One region of the Roseateles albus genome, then DNA from elsewhere that is predicted to be linked to it. Evidence: riboswitches for the same ligand, from Rfam matches in the RefSeq annotation. Region 1 holds a riboswitch; the other holds the start of a gene.
What was found. Region 1 has a riboswitch for S-adenosylhomocysteine ahead of ahcY (adenosylhomocysteinase). Riboswitches for the same ligand answer to the same signal wherever they lie in the genome.

Region 1 (8,411 bases):
CCAAGACAGCGGCCTATGGTCACTTCGGCCGCGAAGAACCCGAGTTCACGTGGGAGCGCACGGATAAAGCTGCGGTGCTTCGCGCTGCAGCCGGCCTGTAAGGCCGCCGAGCACAGCTCGGCTCCGTGCGCGGGCGACATTCATATCCGCGCAGCGGATGTGAGTGGAGACCAAAGGACGGACAAGGCCCAGTTGCTGCGTGCAGCAGCCGGGCTGTAAGCACGGCACCCGCGTCAGCGGGTACTGGGACTTGGGGCGAAGTTCATGTCGCACCGCGACGTGAACGAAGACCACAAAGCGGCTACGCTGCGTGCAGCGGCTGGCCTGTAAAAGGCCAGGCGACGCCTCAGGCGGACAAGACGCTTTGGGGCTTTGCTCATATCGCACCGCGATGTGAGCAAAGCCCACAAGGCTGCGGCACAAACCGCCAAAACGAAAGGGCCGCTCCGGCAAACCGGAGCGGCCCTTTTTTACCTTCAAAATCGATCAACTCATCCCGCACAACTTCTTGAACGGCCCCAGCACAGCGTCGCCGCGAAAGGGTTTGACGATCCAGCCGGTGACGCCAATGGCCTTGCCGCGCGCGCGCATCTGCGGGTTGTCTTCGGTCGTCAGCATCACGATGCGTACCGCTTGATTGCCGAGTTCGGTGCGGATCTTCTCCGCCATGGTCAGCCCGTCCATATGCGGCATATTGAAGTCACTGACCACCAGCTTGATGTCGGGATCGCTGCGCAGTTGCACAAGCCCATCACGGCCATCGGTGGCGACCGCCACTTCAAATCCGTTCTTGCTCAAAAAACTGGAGACGATCTCGCGCATGGTGCTCGAATCGTCAACCACTAAGACATTCGCCATTTCAGAAATTCCTCGCTCGTCCGCCCTGGGCTCTTGATTTCAAAACAGATCCAACTCGCCCGTCGGCCCGGCCTTCACCGCATGCGCCTCGAAATCCGCAAATTCCTCCGGCGACCAATGCAGATTGAAGATCACCCGCTGCACGATCACCAACGGTGGCATCCCCGGACGCGCCGGGTCGGACAGCTGGTAGCGCAAACAGAGCTGCGGATCTTGCGAGCCGAAGGAGATGTATTTGTGCTGGTGGTTGATGACGATGGGCACTTGCGTTTGCTGTTTGCTCAGCTCCTGCGGCGGGATATAGCGATTTTTGAACGCGCCCCAGATCAGATTCGTCGTTTCGCCCAACATATTGTTGAGTTCGCGGAAGTTCAGGTCCCCCCCCACGCCTTCATAGCTGAAGCCCTGAATCAAGCCTTGGCGCAGCGCGTTCTCCTCGGTTTGCAGCATCATGTAGCCGCGGCACCAGGTGCTCTCGATCGGGATCAGCGTGGACACCTCACCATGAATGATGCGGTCGTGAACCACATAGGGCGACTCGGCCACCACCTGCGCGTTGGGGAACATCGCCACCAGCGATGAGCAGGTCAGCTCGGCGATGCCTTGCACCAGGCTGCGCGGGTAGCTGAGGCTGAAAATCGCGTGGTCGATGGCGGCGCGCAAGGTGTCGGTGTCGCCGGTGTTCCAGTTCTGGCACACGGCCAGTTGCTCCGCAGCGCTCAACTCGCGCTCGCTGCTGCGTCGCAGAAAAATCGGCAGCTCGGGGCGTAGCTTGTGAATAGCACAGGCCAGCTGCAAGGCGTCGCCCTGATCACAAGGAAGGTTATCGGCGAGCAGCACGCCGCCCAGGTCCTTGTGCTTGCCCAGCGTGGCCAAAGCGTCACTGGCCGAGCGCGGCAGTGCAATCAGACCGATTTCCTGGCAAAAGTCGGTCAGAACCTGGTATTGCTCCGGGTCATGCTCAAGCAGCAAGACCTTGGCTTCGAGGAGGGTGGAGTTGATCATGGTTTTTCGCAGTGCGCGGCCGCCCTGCCCTGTGCCGAATAGCAAACAAGATGACGCCTGGCTGAAAAGCCCGGCGTTCCTCTGCGTCATCGGCAGCGCCGCCAAATTCTGTAGCACTATGCGCCCGCCCCCCCTGCCGGTTGCCCACTTCTACTCGGAAACCCGCTAGACGGCGCGGCTGCAAACCGCATAATTTCATTCGCCCCGCCGGCCCAAAACCCGAACAAGCACCATGTCAGAACTGCTGCAAGCCTCCTCCCTGCCCGCCTTGCGGGTCTTGGTGGTCGATGACCAGGCGACAGCGCGGCGCATTCTTTCGGCGCAGTTGCAGGCCGCCGGCCACCAGGTGCTGGAGGCCGGCTCGAGCGATCAAGCCTTGACCTTGTTTCAAGCGGAGTCGCCTGACCTGGTCTTGCTCGACGTAGAAATGCCCGGGCATGACGGTTACTGGGTCGCCAGCCAAATGCGGGCTGTGGAAGCGGGCGGATGGACACCCATCATCTTCCTGTCCAGCCGCGACAAGGATCAAGATCTCTGGCAAGGCATCGAGTCGGGCGGCGATGACTATCTGATCAAGCCCGTGTCGGCCACCGTGCTGCAGGCCAAGTTGCGCGCGATGCAGCGCCTGCGCCGCATGCAGACGCGGCTGCTCGAATTGTCTGACGAGCTTCGCTTTGCCAACGAACAACTGACCCGGCTCAGCCATGAAGACGCCCTGACCGGCCTGCCGAACCGGCGCGCCTTTGATGCCCGGCTGCAGCAAGAAATCCTCGCCGCCCAGCGCGACAAGCAGACGCTGACGCTGGTGCTGTGTGACATCGACTACTTCAAAGATTTCAATGACAGCCTCGGGCATGTCGAAGGCGATGCTTGCCTACAGCGCGTTGCCCGCCTTTTGCAAGAAACTTGCCGGCGCCCGCGCGACTATGCGGCCCGTTATGGCGGCGAAGAGTTTGCCTTGATCCTGCCTGGCACACCGCGCTCCGGTGCGATGACCTTTGCTCGCGCCGTGCTGCGCACCTTGGCGCTGACGGCGATTCAACACCCCAAGTCGGCCGTGGCGCCCCATGTCAGCGTGTCGGGCGGCATCACGACCTGCATCCCCGACCAATCCACCACGGTCGAAGGCCTGCTGCGACGCGCGGATGATGCGCTCTACACCGCCAAATCACGCGGACGCAACTGCTTTTTCAGTTTCGAGATGCAGATGGACACGCATGAGCAGCGCAGCGCCCGGGCGGCCAATTTGGGCGTTGACATGGGCACAGACATACGCGAGCCCGATCCAATTTAGTGTGGTGTTGCACACTAGCAAAATGACCAACCGCCCCATCGCGCTCGAAGACCTGCGCCGCTACGCCGTCGCTCGCAGCCTGTTCACCCCAACGACCTTGCCGGGCGCCATCAAACGCCTGGGCTTTGTGCAGGCCGATCCGATACGAGCCCCGGCTCGTGCACAGGACCTGACCCTGCGTTTACGCGTCAAAGACTACCGGGCCGGCGACCTTGAGCGCCGCTATAGCCAGCTCGCGATTGAAGAGGATTGCCTCGTCAACTACGGGTTTCTGCCGCGTGAACATTTGCAGCTGATGCACCCCCGCGTGGCCCGCCGCGCCTGGGACAGCAAGACGAAAGGCCATGCCCAAGCCCTGCAAAGCTTTGTCAGCAGCCGCGGGCCCAGCCACCCGCGCGACATCCAGGCGCATTTCGACCTGGGCAGCACCCGCAATGCCTGGGGAGGCAGCAGCAGCGCCACCACCCATTTGCTAGACGACATGCATTACCGCGGCATGTTGCGGGTGCAGCGTCGCGAAGCCGGTCAGCGCATCTATGCGGCGGTGACTCACACCCCAGACGAGCGCAGCCCACAAGCCAAGGCCCATGCCTTGCTGCAACTGGTACTGGCCAAGTACGCGCCCCTGCCCTCGCGCAGCCTGGGTCAGCTGTGCAGCCTGCTGGGCTATGGCGCCCCGCATCTTGGTGCCGAGATCAAACGCGCTTTGAGCCTCGCACGGCAGACCCTACCTAACGCCGAAATCGATGGCATCCGATGGTACTGGCCCGAAGGCGAAAACCCCGCAGCCAAGCGCTGGCGCCTCGATGACGAACTGCGCTTGCTGGCGCCGTTTGACCCCGTCGTTTGGGACCGTTTGCGCTTCGAGTTGTTTTGGGGTTGGGCCTATCGTTTTGAAGCCTACACCCCCGCCGCCAAACGCAAGATGGGCTATTACGCGCTGCCGATGTTGTGGCGCGGCCAAGTACTGGGCTGGGCGAATCTGTCAGTCCAGAGTGGCCAATTGATCAGCGACTTCGGCTATGCCGAAAGCCACCCGCCGCCCGACAAGGCGCTACGCCAAGCCTTGGAGATTGAGCAGCAAAAAATGGCTCTGTTCTTGGGTGCAAGTCTGCCTTAAGCACTGCCTCGGGCCCGAAGCAATGCCTGCGCCAATTCGGCAAAACCTTCGCCCCGCTCGGCCTGCGTTACGTAAAGGGGCAGATGCTGCAAACGGGGCGCCCACTGTGCGATATTGGCGACCCCAACCGTGAGCGGCAAGCGCTCGAACATCAGCTGATCATTGGCTGAGTCGCCAATATAGAGCCAGCGTTCAGGATCGAAAGCCTCACCCAATAAAGCCGGGACGGCCCAAATGGCTGCCGACAATTTATTGTGCTCGCCAATCCAACCATTGATATGGATGGAGCTGACGGTGGCCACCAAGCCATGTTCGCGCATCACGGCGCAGACGGCCGCAATCTGTATCGCATCCAACTGAGCGAACTCACTGTGGTCGACGGCGATATCGGTCAGGCGGCCGGCCGAGTCGTTGGCCAGGCATGCCCCCGGCACGCGCTGCAGCACATCGGCCGCACAGGCCTGCAAGCGCTCGAAATTAGCCTCGCGAACCCGCTCATCAGCTTGACTGAACTCGCGCTGCAACAGGCCATGTTCATCTCGGCGCAGCATCACGGCGCCGTTCTCCGCCACGATGGCAAGCAGCGGCCAAGCCAAGGCAAAGGGCTCACTCCAGCCGCTTGGCCTGCCCGTTATGGCAATCACCGGAACGCCGGCGTCACGCAAGGCTTGCAAGGACGCCAATGCGGCCGGCGCAATCTCACCATGGGCCGTCAGCGTGTCATCGATATCGGTCAACACGCCGCGCAAATGGCGCAGGCGCTGGGGCGGGCAAAGGCTGAAAGGCTGCATAAGCGCGATTGTCCGTAATCTTGGCCCTGTTCCGCGCATTGAAATACCGCATGCGGCTAGAATTGCCGCTGTTCCGAGGAGCGTTGCAACCTGAGTTCTCAACAACCCAGGCCAGGCTCGGAAAAGTTTTGCACCATGGGCTGCCAAGCCCGCAGAACCTGCAACTGCGCTCACCCGCTGACGTTTTCGCGTGGGTGAACGCTTGCCAAGTCCCACCTCGGGCTTGGGCAATCCCTCATACGGTGACAGCAGCGGCTTCATAGATTGCATGAAGGAGCTCGCAATGACTGCCACCACCTTGTCCAAAGACCAATACCATATTGCCAACCTGAGCCTTGCCGCCTGGGGCCGCAAGGAAATGAATATCGCCGAGTGCGAAATGCCCGCGCTGATGGCGATCCGCAAGGAATACGCCGCGACTCAGCCGCTAAAGGGCGCGCGCATCACCGGCTCGCTGCACATGACCATCCAGACCGCAGTGCTGGTGGAAACACTGCAGGCGCTGGGCGCCGAAGTGCGCTGGGCTTCGTGCAATATCTACTCGACCCAAGACCAGGCCGCCGCCGCCTTGGTCGCCGCCGGCACGCCGGTGTTTGCCTACAAGGGCGAGACCCTGGCCGACTACTGGGACTACACGCACCGCATTTTTGACTTCGGCGCCAAGGGAACTCCCGGCGAAGGCCCGAACATGATTCTGGACGACGGCGGCGACGCGACGTTGCTGATGCACCTGGGCCAAAAGGCCGAGAAGGATCTGAGCGTCTTGGACAAGCCGGGCAGCGAAGAAGAGCGCGTGTTGTTCGCGTCCATCAAGGCCAAGATCGCCGTTGACGGCACTTGGTACACCCGCAAGAGCGCCGAGATCCTCGGCGTGACCGAAGAGACCACCACCGGCGTGCACCGCCTGCAGGAAATGTCGGTCAAGGGCGAGTTGCTGTTCCGCGCCATCAACGTCAATGACTCGGTCACCAAGAGCAAGTTCGACAACCTCTATGGCTGCCGCGAGTCGCTGGTGGACGGCATCAAGCGCGCCACCGACGTGATGATCGCCGGCAAGGTCGCCGTGATCGCCGGTTACGGCGATGTGGGCAAAGGCTCGGCACAAGCAATGCGCGCGCTGTCGGCGCAAGTCTGGGTGACCGAGATCGACCCGATCTGCGCGCTGCAAGCGGCGATGGAAGGCTTCCGTGTCGTGACGATGGAATACGCGGCCGACAAGGCCGACATCTTCGTCACCACCACCGGCAACAAGAACGTGATCCGTCACGAGCATATGCTGGCGATGAAGCACAACGCCATCGTGTCCAATATCGGCCACTTCGACAACGAGATCGAAGTCGCGTCGCTGGAACAGTACGAGTGGGAAGAGATCAAGCCGCAGGTCGATCACGTGATCTTCCCGGACGGCAAGCGCATCATCTTGCTGGCCAAGGGCCGTTTGGTGAACCTGGGCTGCGGCACCGGGCACCCGAGCTATGTGATGTCGTCGAGCTTCGCGAATCAGACGATCGCCCAGATCGAGCTGTTCGCGCACAAGGACGCTTACGACATCGGCAAGGTTTATGTGCTGCCCAAGCATCTGGACGAGAAGGTGGCGCGCTTGCAGCTGACAACGCTGAATGCGCAGCTGTCGGAACTGACGGATGAGCAGGCGGCGTATATCGGCGTGCCCAAGGCTGGTCCCTACAAGCAAGACACCTACCGCTACTGATCGATAGGCTACTGCGCGGCCGACAGGCGTCGTTGCGGGTCCCTCCGCAGATCCTCACCTAGCGCTGCTAGGCTCCGGTCTGCGGATCCGCCCGCGTCTAGCCTGACGACCGCTCGCTACGCCTCGCAAGACCGAGAACTTTTTTTTATGCGCGCAGATCAACTGTTAGTTTCCAAAGGCCTGGCGCCAACCCGCTCGGCGGCCGCGCGGCTGATCGCGGCGGGTGCCGCCGAATGGCAGGGGCCGGCGGGCTGGCAGGCGATCCGCAAAGCGGGTGAGGATCTCAACGAGCATGGCGACTTGCGCGTCAACGATGACGCGGAGTTGCGCTTTGTGTCGCGCGGCGGGCTCAAGCTCGAAGGGGCGCTGAAACACAGCGCCCTGGATGTGAGCGGCCTGTGCGTGCTGGACATGGGCCAAAGCACCGGCGGCTTCAGCGACTGCCTGCTCAAGGCGGGTGCTGCCAAGGTGGTCGGCGTCGACGTCGGCCACAGCCAGTTACACGAAACCTTGCGCAATCACCCACAGGTGGTGGCGCTGGAGCAGCTGCATGTGCGCGAACTGGCCGGCTCGGCCTTGACCGAGCACGCGCCGGCAGGCGGCTTTGAGCTCATCGTTGGTGACTTGAGTTTCATCTCGATGCTGGGCGCCCTGCCCCATCTGGCCGCATGGTTAGCGCCCGAGGGTCAGGTCTTGCTGCTGGTCAAACCGCAATTCGAGTTGGGCAAGAAAGCGCTGGCGCGTGGCGGTCTGGTTAAAGACGCCAAGCAATACCCCTTGCTGGAAACGCAGGCCCGCAATGCCGCCAAAGACCTGGGCTGGAAGGTCCTGGGCTATTTTGAGAGCGCCATCACCGGCGGTGATGGAAATAAAGAATTCTTCCTCTGGGCGCAAGCACCGGGGACAGCGAAAGACAAGCCATGAGCAGCACAACATCATCCATCCCTGTCAGCTTCGAGTTCTTCCCGCCCAATACGCCGGTCGGGACCGAGAAGCTCAAGGCCGTGGTGCAAGACCTCAGCGTCTTGAACCCGCATTACTTCAGCGTCACCTACGGTGCCGGCGGCTCGACGCGCGACAAGACGCTCAGCACGGTGATAGACATTGCCCGCGCCGGTTTCGAGGCCGCGCCGCATCTGTCCTGCGTGGGCTCCACACGCGAGAACATCGCCGAAATCCTGGCCACCTACCGCGCGCAGAACATTCGCCGCGTGGTCGCCCTGCGCGGCGACCTGCCCAGCGGCACCGCTACCGCAGGCGAGTTCCGTTATGCGTCCGAATTGGTCGCTTTCATCCGCGAGACACAAGGTGCCGACTGGCAGATCGAGGTCGCCGCCTACCCCGAGTACCACCCGCAGCAACGCTATGCCGCCAAGGACTTGCAGCACTTCGCCGACAAGATGGCAGCCGGCGCCAACTCGGCAATCACGCAGTTCTTCTTCAACCCGGATGCTTACTTCAACTTCGTTGACGAGGTGCGCAAACTCGGTGTGACGGCGCCCATCGTGCCCGGCATCATGCCCTTCCACAACTATGCCCGTATCGCGCAGTTCGCGGCCCGCGACGGGATCGAGATCCCGCGCTGGGTGGCGCTGAAGATGGAAGGCTATATGGACGATGCGGCCTCCATCC
Region 2 (8,411 bases), on a different contig from region 1:
CTGCACCTGGTCCTCGCCAATCCGACCCACATTGAAGTAGGCCGCGTCCGGGTGAGCAAAGTAAAAGCCCGAAACGCTCGCCGCTGGCGTCATCGCCATGCTGTCGGTCAGACCCATGCCGATTTCTTCCGGCGCCAAGGCCTTGAACAGCGCACGTTTGACCAAGTGATCAGGGCAGGCCGGATAGCCGGGTGCCGGCCGGATGCCGCGGTACTGTTCCTTGATCAATTCCTCGCTGCTCAGCGCTTCGTCCGCCGCATAGCCCCAGAACTCTGTACGCACGCGCTGATGCAGTCGCTCCGCAAAGGCCTCGGCCAGACGGTCGGCGATGGCCTTGAACATGATGGAGGAGTAGTCATCCAGATCGGCGACGAATTGCGCTTCCTTCTTCTCGACACCCAGGCCGGCCGTGACGGCGAACAGGCCGATGTAGTCAGGCACAGATCCCTTCGGCGCAACAAAGTCCGACAAGCAACGGTTCGGGCGCCGCACGCCGTCCACCACCGGCCGCTCCGACTGCATGCGCAGGCCATGCCAGGTCATCAAAACCTCGCTGCGGCTCTCGTCGGTGTATATCTCGATATCGTCGTCATTCACCTGCGCGGCCGGGTACAAGCCGAACACGCCGCTGGCCGTCAACCAGCGTCCGGCGATCAGGCGCTGCAACATCCGTTTGCCGTCGCTGAACACGCGCTGCGCCTCGGTGCCGACGATCTCGTCCTTCAGGATCGCCGGGAAAGGCCCGGCCAGATCCCAGGTCTGGAAGAACGGCGCCCAGTCGATGTAGTCGGCCAGTTCGGCCAGGTCGTAATTGCGTATCACCCGGCGGCCAATGAACTGCGGCACTGGCGGGGCGTAACTTGCCCAATCCACGGCATGCTTGTTGGCCCGCGCCTGGCTCAGGCTGACCATAGGCGTCTGCTTCTTGTTGGCATGCAGATGGCGCACCTGGTCGTAGTCGACCTTCAGCTCGGCGATGAACTTGGCGGCTCGGTCGTCGCTGAGCAAATCACTGCAGACGCCGACGCTTCGCGAGGCATCCGGCACATAAACGACCGGCCCCTCGTAATGCGGCGAAATCTTCACCGCCGTATGCACCCGGCTGCAGGTGGCGCCGCCAATCAAAAGCGGCGTGCCGCGCGAACGGAAATGCTCGTCGCGCTGCATCTCGGCCGCCACATGCTGCATTTCTTCCAGGCTTGGCGTGATCAGGCCGGACAGGCCGATGATGTCGGCGCCCTCTTCCTTGGCCTTGGCCAGAATGTCCTGGCAAGCCACCATCACGCCCATATTGACGACTTCGAAGTTGTTGCACTGCAAGACCACGGTGACGATGTTCTTGCCGATGTCATGCACATCGCCCTTGACTGTCGCAATAACGATCTTGCCCTTGGGCTTGGCCTCGCCGCCGGCGTCGATCAAGGCCTTTTTCTCGGCCTCGATATAGGGCAGCAAATGCGCGACCGCCGCCTTCATCACCCGCGCCGACTTGACGACCTGGGGCAAGAACATCTTGCCAGCGCCAAAGCGGTCACCGACCACATTCATGCCGGCCATCAAAGGGCCTTCGATCACATGCAGAGGGCGCCCGCCACTGGCTTGTATCGCTTGCCAAGCTTCTTCGGTATCGGCGGTAATGAATTCGGTGATGCCGTGCACCAGCGAGTGGCTGAGCCGCTCGTTGACATCACCGGCACGCCAGGCGAGGCGCGCCGTGTCATCGATCGACATGCCCTTGGCGCGCTCGGCCACTTCGATCAGGCGCTCGCCGGAATCGGGGCGGCGGTTCAAGACGACATCCTCGACCCGTTCGCGCAACTCGGCGTCGAGGTCGTCGTACACACCCACCATGCCGGCATTGACGATGCCCATATCCATGCCGGCCTTGATCGCGTGATACAAGAACACGGTGTGGATGGCCTCGCGCACCGGGTCATTGCCGCGGAAGCTGAAGCTCACATTGGAGACGCCGCCCGAGACCTTGGCGCCGGGCAGGTTCTGCTTGATCCAGCGCGTTGCCTCGATGAAGTCGACCGCGTAGTTGTTGTGCTCCTCGATGCCGGTCGCGATGGCGAAGATGTTCGGGTCGAAGATGATGTCCTCGGGCGGGAAACCGACCTCATCCACCAGCAGCCGGTAGGCGCGCTCGCAGATCTCGATCTTGCGCGCAAAAGTGTCGGCCTGGCCCTGTTCGTCAAAGGCCATCACCACGGCGGCAGCGCCGTAACGGCGCACCAGCTTGGCCTGGCGCTTGAACTCGGCCTCGCCTTCCTTCATCGAGATCGAGTTGACGATGCCCTTGCCCTGTATGCACTTCAGCCCGGCCTCGATGACGCTCCATTTGCTGCTGTCAATCATGATGGGCACGCGGGCGATCTCGGGCTCGCCGGCGATCAGATTCAGAAAGCGCACCATCGCGGCCTGGCTGTCCAGCATGGCCTCGTCCATATTGATGTCGATCACCTGCGCGCCGTTCTCGACCTGCTGGCGGGCGACGGCCAAGGCGTCCTCGAACTGACCATTCAGAATCAGCCGGGCGAAGGCCTTGGAGCCGGTCACATTGGTGCGCTCGCCGATATTGACGAAGAGCGTGCCGGCATCAACCTGCACCGGCTCCAAACCGGAGAGCTTCATCGCCGGTGGCGTTGAAGAAAAGGTGCTGGCGGAATTTGTGTTCATGGCGGCCTCGAGAAAACATCGGGCCGCGAACTCACCGCGGCCACGAAAAGCATGGATCGGTGAGCGTCGTTATCAGCAGCGGGGGGAAAACCAAACTGCCTGTTCAAGCCTGGCGAGCCTCCGCCGATCTCGCGATCGATGCGGGTGGACTGGTCGCAACGCTCCTTGAACCGTGCGCGATTTTACGCACAGCGCGGCTTTGCCCTGAATTTAGCGCCTGGGCGGCCGACAATCATGCAGCGAAAACTGCAAAGCCCATGGACTTGATACAGCTCCCCCCCAACAGCCTGCGCGTCGGCCAGGTTTTGACGTTTTCCCTGCGTGACGCGAGCGGCAAGCTGCTGGTTGCCAGCGGCCAGACCCTCAGCAATGCGCCGCAAATGCAGGCCTTGCTGGCCAGCGGCGTCTGGGTGTTGGCGCATGAAACCAAGGAATACCAGCGCGCCATGGCGCACAAGATGGACACCTTGATGCATCAAGGCGCCAATCTGGGCGACATCGTCAAGGTGCAGGCCGACTTCGTCAAACCCGATCGCAATAAAAAAGTCGATCTGGGCGAGCAGGCCGCCTGGGCCGATCTGCAAATGCATGCGCACAGCCTTCTGCGCGACCCACGCACCGATGACTTCCGCGGCCGCTTCCAACAGTTGCACAACGACGCCGTCGCGCGCCTGAACAACAAGCCCGACGCCATCTTGATGCTGCTGATTTTTGACGCCACCCAAGGTTTCGAAAAGTACAGCGGGCGCCACGCCCTGCTCTGCCTGGCGCTGGCCGAACTCTGCGCGGCCAAGCTCGGCTGGCCCGATGACTGGCGGCTGGCGCTGACGCAAGCGGCACTGAGCATGAACATCAGCATCAGCGCCCAGCAAGACCGCTTGGCCTCTCAGGTCGAAGAACCCTCCTACAGCCAAAAGCAAGCCTTGGTTTCGCACGGCGACCGCTCGGCCGCCTTGTTGAGCGAGTTGGGTGCCAGCTCCGAGCTGTGGCTCAAGACCGTTTGCCTGCACCATGACGCCGGCCCTGGCCCTTTGGCGGGGCGCGCCCCAGCCGAGCAACTGGCGCGGCTGTTGCGGCGCATCGACATCTTCGCCTCCCGCATCAGCCCACGCGGCTCCCGCAAGGCACAACCCGGCGCGATGGCCGCGCGGGCGGTTTTTCTGGATGAACTGAAGCAACCCGACGAGGCCGGTGCGGCCATCGTCAAGACCCTTGGCCTTTACCCACTGGGCAGCTTAGTGCGCCTCGCCAATGGCGAGGTCGGCATCGTCTTCAAGCGCGGCCACAGCGCCACCGAACCTATGGTCGCCAGCCTCCTAGGCAAAAGTGGCAACCCTTTGAGTGAGCCCGTGCCGCGTGACACGCGATTGGCCAGTCAAGCCATCAGCGCCAGCCTGGCGCCGCATGAGCTGAAGCTGAGGGTGTCGATGGAGAAGTTGCTGAAACTCTAATTAGCCAGCCACCAGCTCACTGAAAAACTTCTGGCCGCTGGCCCGCGGTTTGTAGGCCGAGACCTGGCGCGCAATCGCCGCGATATGGTCGGGTGTCGTGCCGCAGCAGCCGCCCGCGATGTTCAAGAAGCCGCTACGGGCAAACTCTTCCATCAGGCGGCCGGTCACATCCGGCGTCTCGTCAAAGCCGGTGTCGCTCATCGGGTTGGGCAGGCCGGCGTTCGGGTAGCAGCTGATTGCCGTGGCACCCGCCGCCTTGGACAGCTCCTCGATATAGGGGCGCATCAGCGTGGCACCCAAGGCGCAGTTCAGGCCAATCGCCAAGGGGCGGGCGTGACGCACCGAATGCCAGAAGGCGGTCACCGTCTGGCCCGACAGAATGCGGCCGGACGCATCGGTGACGGTGCCGGAGACGATCACCGGCAGGCGCTCACCGGTGTCTTCCATCAACTCGTCCAAGGCAAAGATGGCGGCCTTAGCGTTGAGCGTATCGAAGATGGTTTCGACCAGGAACAGATCGACCCCGCCTTCCAGCAGCCCCTTGGCCTGCTCGTAGTAGGCTGCGCGCAAGGTGTCGAAATCGACATTGCGGGCACCGGGGTCATTGACGTCGGGGCTGATGCTCGCGGTGCGCGGCGTGGGGCCAAGCGCTCCGGCGGCGAAGCGGGGTTTGTCGGGCGTGCTGTATTTGTCGCAGGCGGCGCGGGCAATGCGGGCTGCCGCCACATTCATTTCAAAAGCATAGGCCTCGAGGCCGTAATCCTCTTGCGCAACCGAGGTGGTGCCGAAGGTATTGGTCTCGATGATGTCGGAACCGGCCGAGAGGTATTGCTCGTGGATTTCGCTGATCACATCGGGCCTTGTCAGCACGAGCAAATCGTTATTGCCCTTCAGGTCCTTGGGGTGGTCGGCAAAGCGCTCACCCCGGAAATCGGCCTCCGTCAGTTTGTAGCGCTGGATCATCGTGCCCATGGCGCCGTCGAGAATCGCGATGCGTTGCTGCAGGATGGCGGGCAGGGTCGCGCCGCGCGTGTAGGTGATGTTGGAGGCGGTATTCATGCCGCCATTGTAGAAAGCCGCTGAAGCTGTGCAAAAAAACGGCTTGAAATAACAAAGACGCCCGCTGGAAGGCGGGCGTTCACATCAAGAGATGGGCAACTCAGGCAGCTTAGGTGCGCGGGCGGCCTTGACCGCCACCGCGCCGGCCGCCGCGACCGGCGTCGCGCTCTTGCGTGCGCTCGCGGCTGCGAGGTGCATGCTGCGGGCGGCCGTCGCGCGGGTCACGCGCCTCGCGTGCCGGCGGCCGCGCGGCAGCTTCCTGGCGGGCAATCTCCAACAGGCCCGGCAACTCCTCGGGCGTCACACCCTTGAGTGCGCAGAAGTTCGGCAGGGTCAGCGTGGTGCGCTCGAAATCATGCAAGAGCCCGGCACGATTGCGCGCTTGCGTCTGTTCCAGCTCGAGTCGCTCTTGCTGCAGCCCACGACGGCGAGTCAATTCTTCGACCGCTGCCGCTCGGTGTTCGTCGCTCAAATCACCGGCCGGCTGGCCGTCCAAGTCAAAGCGGGTGCGTGCCTTGCTGATCGCCATCAGATAGCTGGTGCTGCCGGTATGGCGGCGCAAAAAGGCCGACAAGGCCGCCTTGGTGAACACGCCCGGGGCACGCTCTTGAATATCGGCCTGAACGCGCAGCTTCAGCGGCTTGACACCGCCACCGACGAAAAGCGCTGGGAACAGCTCTTTGAGCTTGGCCGCACAGGCGGCCGGGCTCATCTCCTTGGCGGCAAGCACGGCGGCGGTCGCTGCCTCGGCCGTTGCTTCAGGCGCAGGGACTGCGGCCTCGGCCTGCACGGCGCCGGCTGGGGCTTCCACAGGGGCTTCGGCCGGGATGTCCAATGCCGGGATTGGCGCGGGGGTAAGAGCTTCGTTCATGGGCGGGCGCTGAAAAACTTCAAAAGGAATCAAGCCCGTATTGTCCACTGGACCGGACTTGACCCGAAATCAGCCGCCAAACACCTTTTTCAGCAAGGCGCTGCCGCTGGCCAGCGGGTCTTTGCGGATCTTGCGTTCCTCCTCGGCAATCATCAAAAACAAGCCGTCCAGCGCCCGCTTGGTCACGTATTGCTGAATATTGGCGTCCTCAGCCTTGACCAGCCCGAAACCGACACCTTTGCCGGCCACCGCGTTGTATTTGTCGGCCAGCGCGACCTTTTCGGTCGCGTGCGTCACGATGGGCAAGAATTGCGCCGTCAAGGGCTCACGCGTCTTGCCGGCAAAGAAGCGCGTCACCGAGTCGTCATCGCCCTTGACGATCTGCAGCGCGTCTTCAACGCTCATGGACTTGACCGCATTGAGCAACAAGGGCCGCGCCGCCGGCACTGCGGCTTCGGCGGCGCGGTTCATGGCCAGCAACAAGTCGTCCACCTGCTTGCTTTGACCCGTCATCTTCAGCAACTTGGCGCCGTCTTTCAGGTAACCGGGCAGCTCGATCTTGACGGCCGGGTTGCCCATAAAGCCATCCGTTTTGCCCAAAGTCGCAATCGCCGCTTCGGCACCACGTTCAAGTGCCAGGCGGATGCCGGAAGCGGCGTCGCTCTCGGTGACTGCGGCCCAAACCATCGCTGTGGGCGCCAGCATGCCGCCACCCATGGCCGCCCAAATCATCATCTGTCTGCGTTGCATCTTGTTAGCTCCCGTTTTGGAAAAACTCAGGCCTTGATCGCTTCGGAGGCTGCCTCGGCAGCTGCCTCAAACAAGGCCCCGACGTCCTGATCAATCGCGCCGAACACGCTCAAGCCATCGCGGCCCTTTATTTCAACGCGAATGCTATCGCCGAATTGCATGTACTCGGTCTTGGCTTGGCCGGCTTCCAAGGCTTCGAGCGCGCGCTTTTCGGCAATGCTGGCGAAGCCCCGGGACGCATCCTTGTTGGCAACATAGCCCGAACCGATGACGCTGCCGGCACGCAAGCGGCGCGTCTTGGCGGCATGCGCGATCAGCTGGCCGAAGTGAAAGCTCATGTCGGACCCGGCTTCGCACAAGCCCACCTTGCGGCCGTTCCACATCACCTGCAGCGGTAGATCAACCCGGCCGGCGCTCCAGGCCGCGCCCAGCTCATCGGGCGTGACGGCGACCGGGCCGAAGGCGCTGAGCGCTTGGCTGTGCAGCTCGCCCGAGCGCACATGGCGCAAGCGCCAGTCATTGACCAGCGCCAGCAGGCGCACACCCTCCAGCGCTTGCGCCGGCTGCGTGCCGCAAGCGATGTCGCCGGTGATCACGGCCAACCCGGCTTCAAAATCAATGCCCATTGCCTCGGATGCGAACAAGGCTGGCTCGCAAGGGCCCAAAAAATCATCGCTGACGCCGCGCGCCATTGCCGGCTCGCTGAGCTGGCTGGCGGCCGTGCTTGGATAAGCGCCGCCGCTCACCCGTTGATAGGCGCGCGGCAGCGGCGCCATGCATTGCTTGGGCTCGAAGTTGAACGCATGGCGCAGCTTGCCATGGTTCAGCTGGGTGTAAAGCTCCTCCAGCTGTGGCGACAAAAAGCCCCAATCGTCCAGCACCTGCTGCAGCCTCGTGGCGATGCCGTTGGCGTAGTGCGCCTGACTCATATCGCGCGACACAACGATCAGTTGGCCGTCGCGCGACCCATCTCTATAGCTGGCAAGTTTCATCGGGGGTTTGAAAGCGGCAAAGCGTTAAACAAAAAGCTGGCAGCATTGTCCAATGCGCAGCGTACCAAGGATCAAACCAACTCGGCTTTTAAGGCCCGGGGCCGCCGGCTCGCTGCGCCCATGGGTTTGGGGCGCAGTGCTGAGCCTGGGCCTGCACTTTCTGCTGATGGCGCCTCGGCAAAAGCCTGCCCAGCCCGTCCAGGCCCACGCGCCGGCCATCAAGCTCAGCCTGCCAAGCGGCGCAGCAGCAGCAGCAGCAGCAGCAGCAGCAGCAGCAGCGCCCGAGCTGCCCAAGACAACTGAGAGGGCCACCACCGCCGCTGCAGCCAAGCCCGCGCCGGTAAAGCAGCAGATAGAGAAACCCTTTGTCGCACCGCCCTTGCCCGAGGCTGTGGCCTCAGACTTGCCGGCTTCAACTGCAGTTGCAGTCGCGGTCGCACCGGCCGTCGATTGGCGCTATTTGCTGCTGCAGAACGACGCCCGAGGCCAGGCCAGACTGAGTTGGCAGCCGGGTGGCGCCGTCTATACCCTGCGCCTGGAACGGGAGCTGGAAGGACGGCCACTCCCGGGCTCAAACAGCCAGGGCCGCCTGGATACGCAGGGCCTGAG

Region 2: it holds a riboswitch for S-adenosylhomocysteine, as region 1 does, so the genes downstream of both, metH (methionine synthase) here and ahcY (adenosylhomocysteinase) in region 1, are expected to answer to the same signal.

The regions. Positions count from the first base shown of each region.
Region 1 is NZ_JAQQXT010000018.1:12,841-21,251, forward strand. It holds gene metK (methionine adenosyltransferase) at 1-101, shown strand, start outside; gene PRZ03_RS21505 (response regulator) at 487-858, opposite strand; gene PRZ03_RS21510 (chemotaxis protein CheX) at 898-1,863, opposite strand; gene PRZ03_RS21515 (GGDEF domain-containing response regulator) at 2,096-3,157, shown strand; gene PRZ03_RS21520 (DNA glycosylase AlkZ-like family protein) at 3,180-4,277, shown strand; gene PRZ03_RS21525 (HAD-IIB family hydrolase) at 4,274-5,068, opposite strand; S-adenosyl-L-homocysteine riboswitch at 5,138-5,247, shown strand; gene ahcY (adenosylhomocysteinase) at 5,352-6,779, shown strand; gene PRZ03_RS21535 (TlyA family RNA methyltransferase) at 6,927-7,703, shown strand; gene metF (methylenetetrahydrofolate reductase [NAD(P)H]) at 7,700-8,411, shown strand, end outside.
Region 2 is NZ_JAQQXT010000007.1:130,989-139,399, forward strand. It holds gene metH (methionine synthase) at 1-2,679, opposite strand, end outside; S-adenosyl-L-homocysteine riboswitch at 2,734-2,852, opposite strand; gene PRZ03_RS12850 (HD-GYP domain-containing protein) at 2,937-4,130, shown strand; gene PRZ03_RS12855 (homocysteine S-methyltransferase family protein) at 4,131-5,189, opposite strand; gene PRZ03_RS12860 (ProQ/FinO family protein) at 5,299-6,060, opposite strand; gene PRZ03_RS12865 (DUF4197 domain-containing protein) at 6,130-6,810, opposite strand; gene PRZ03_RS12870 (fumarylacetoacetate hydrolase family protein) at 6,837-7,802, opposite strand; gene PRZ03_RS12875 (DUF3108 domain-containing protein) at 7,855-8,411, shown strand, end outside.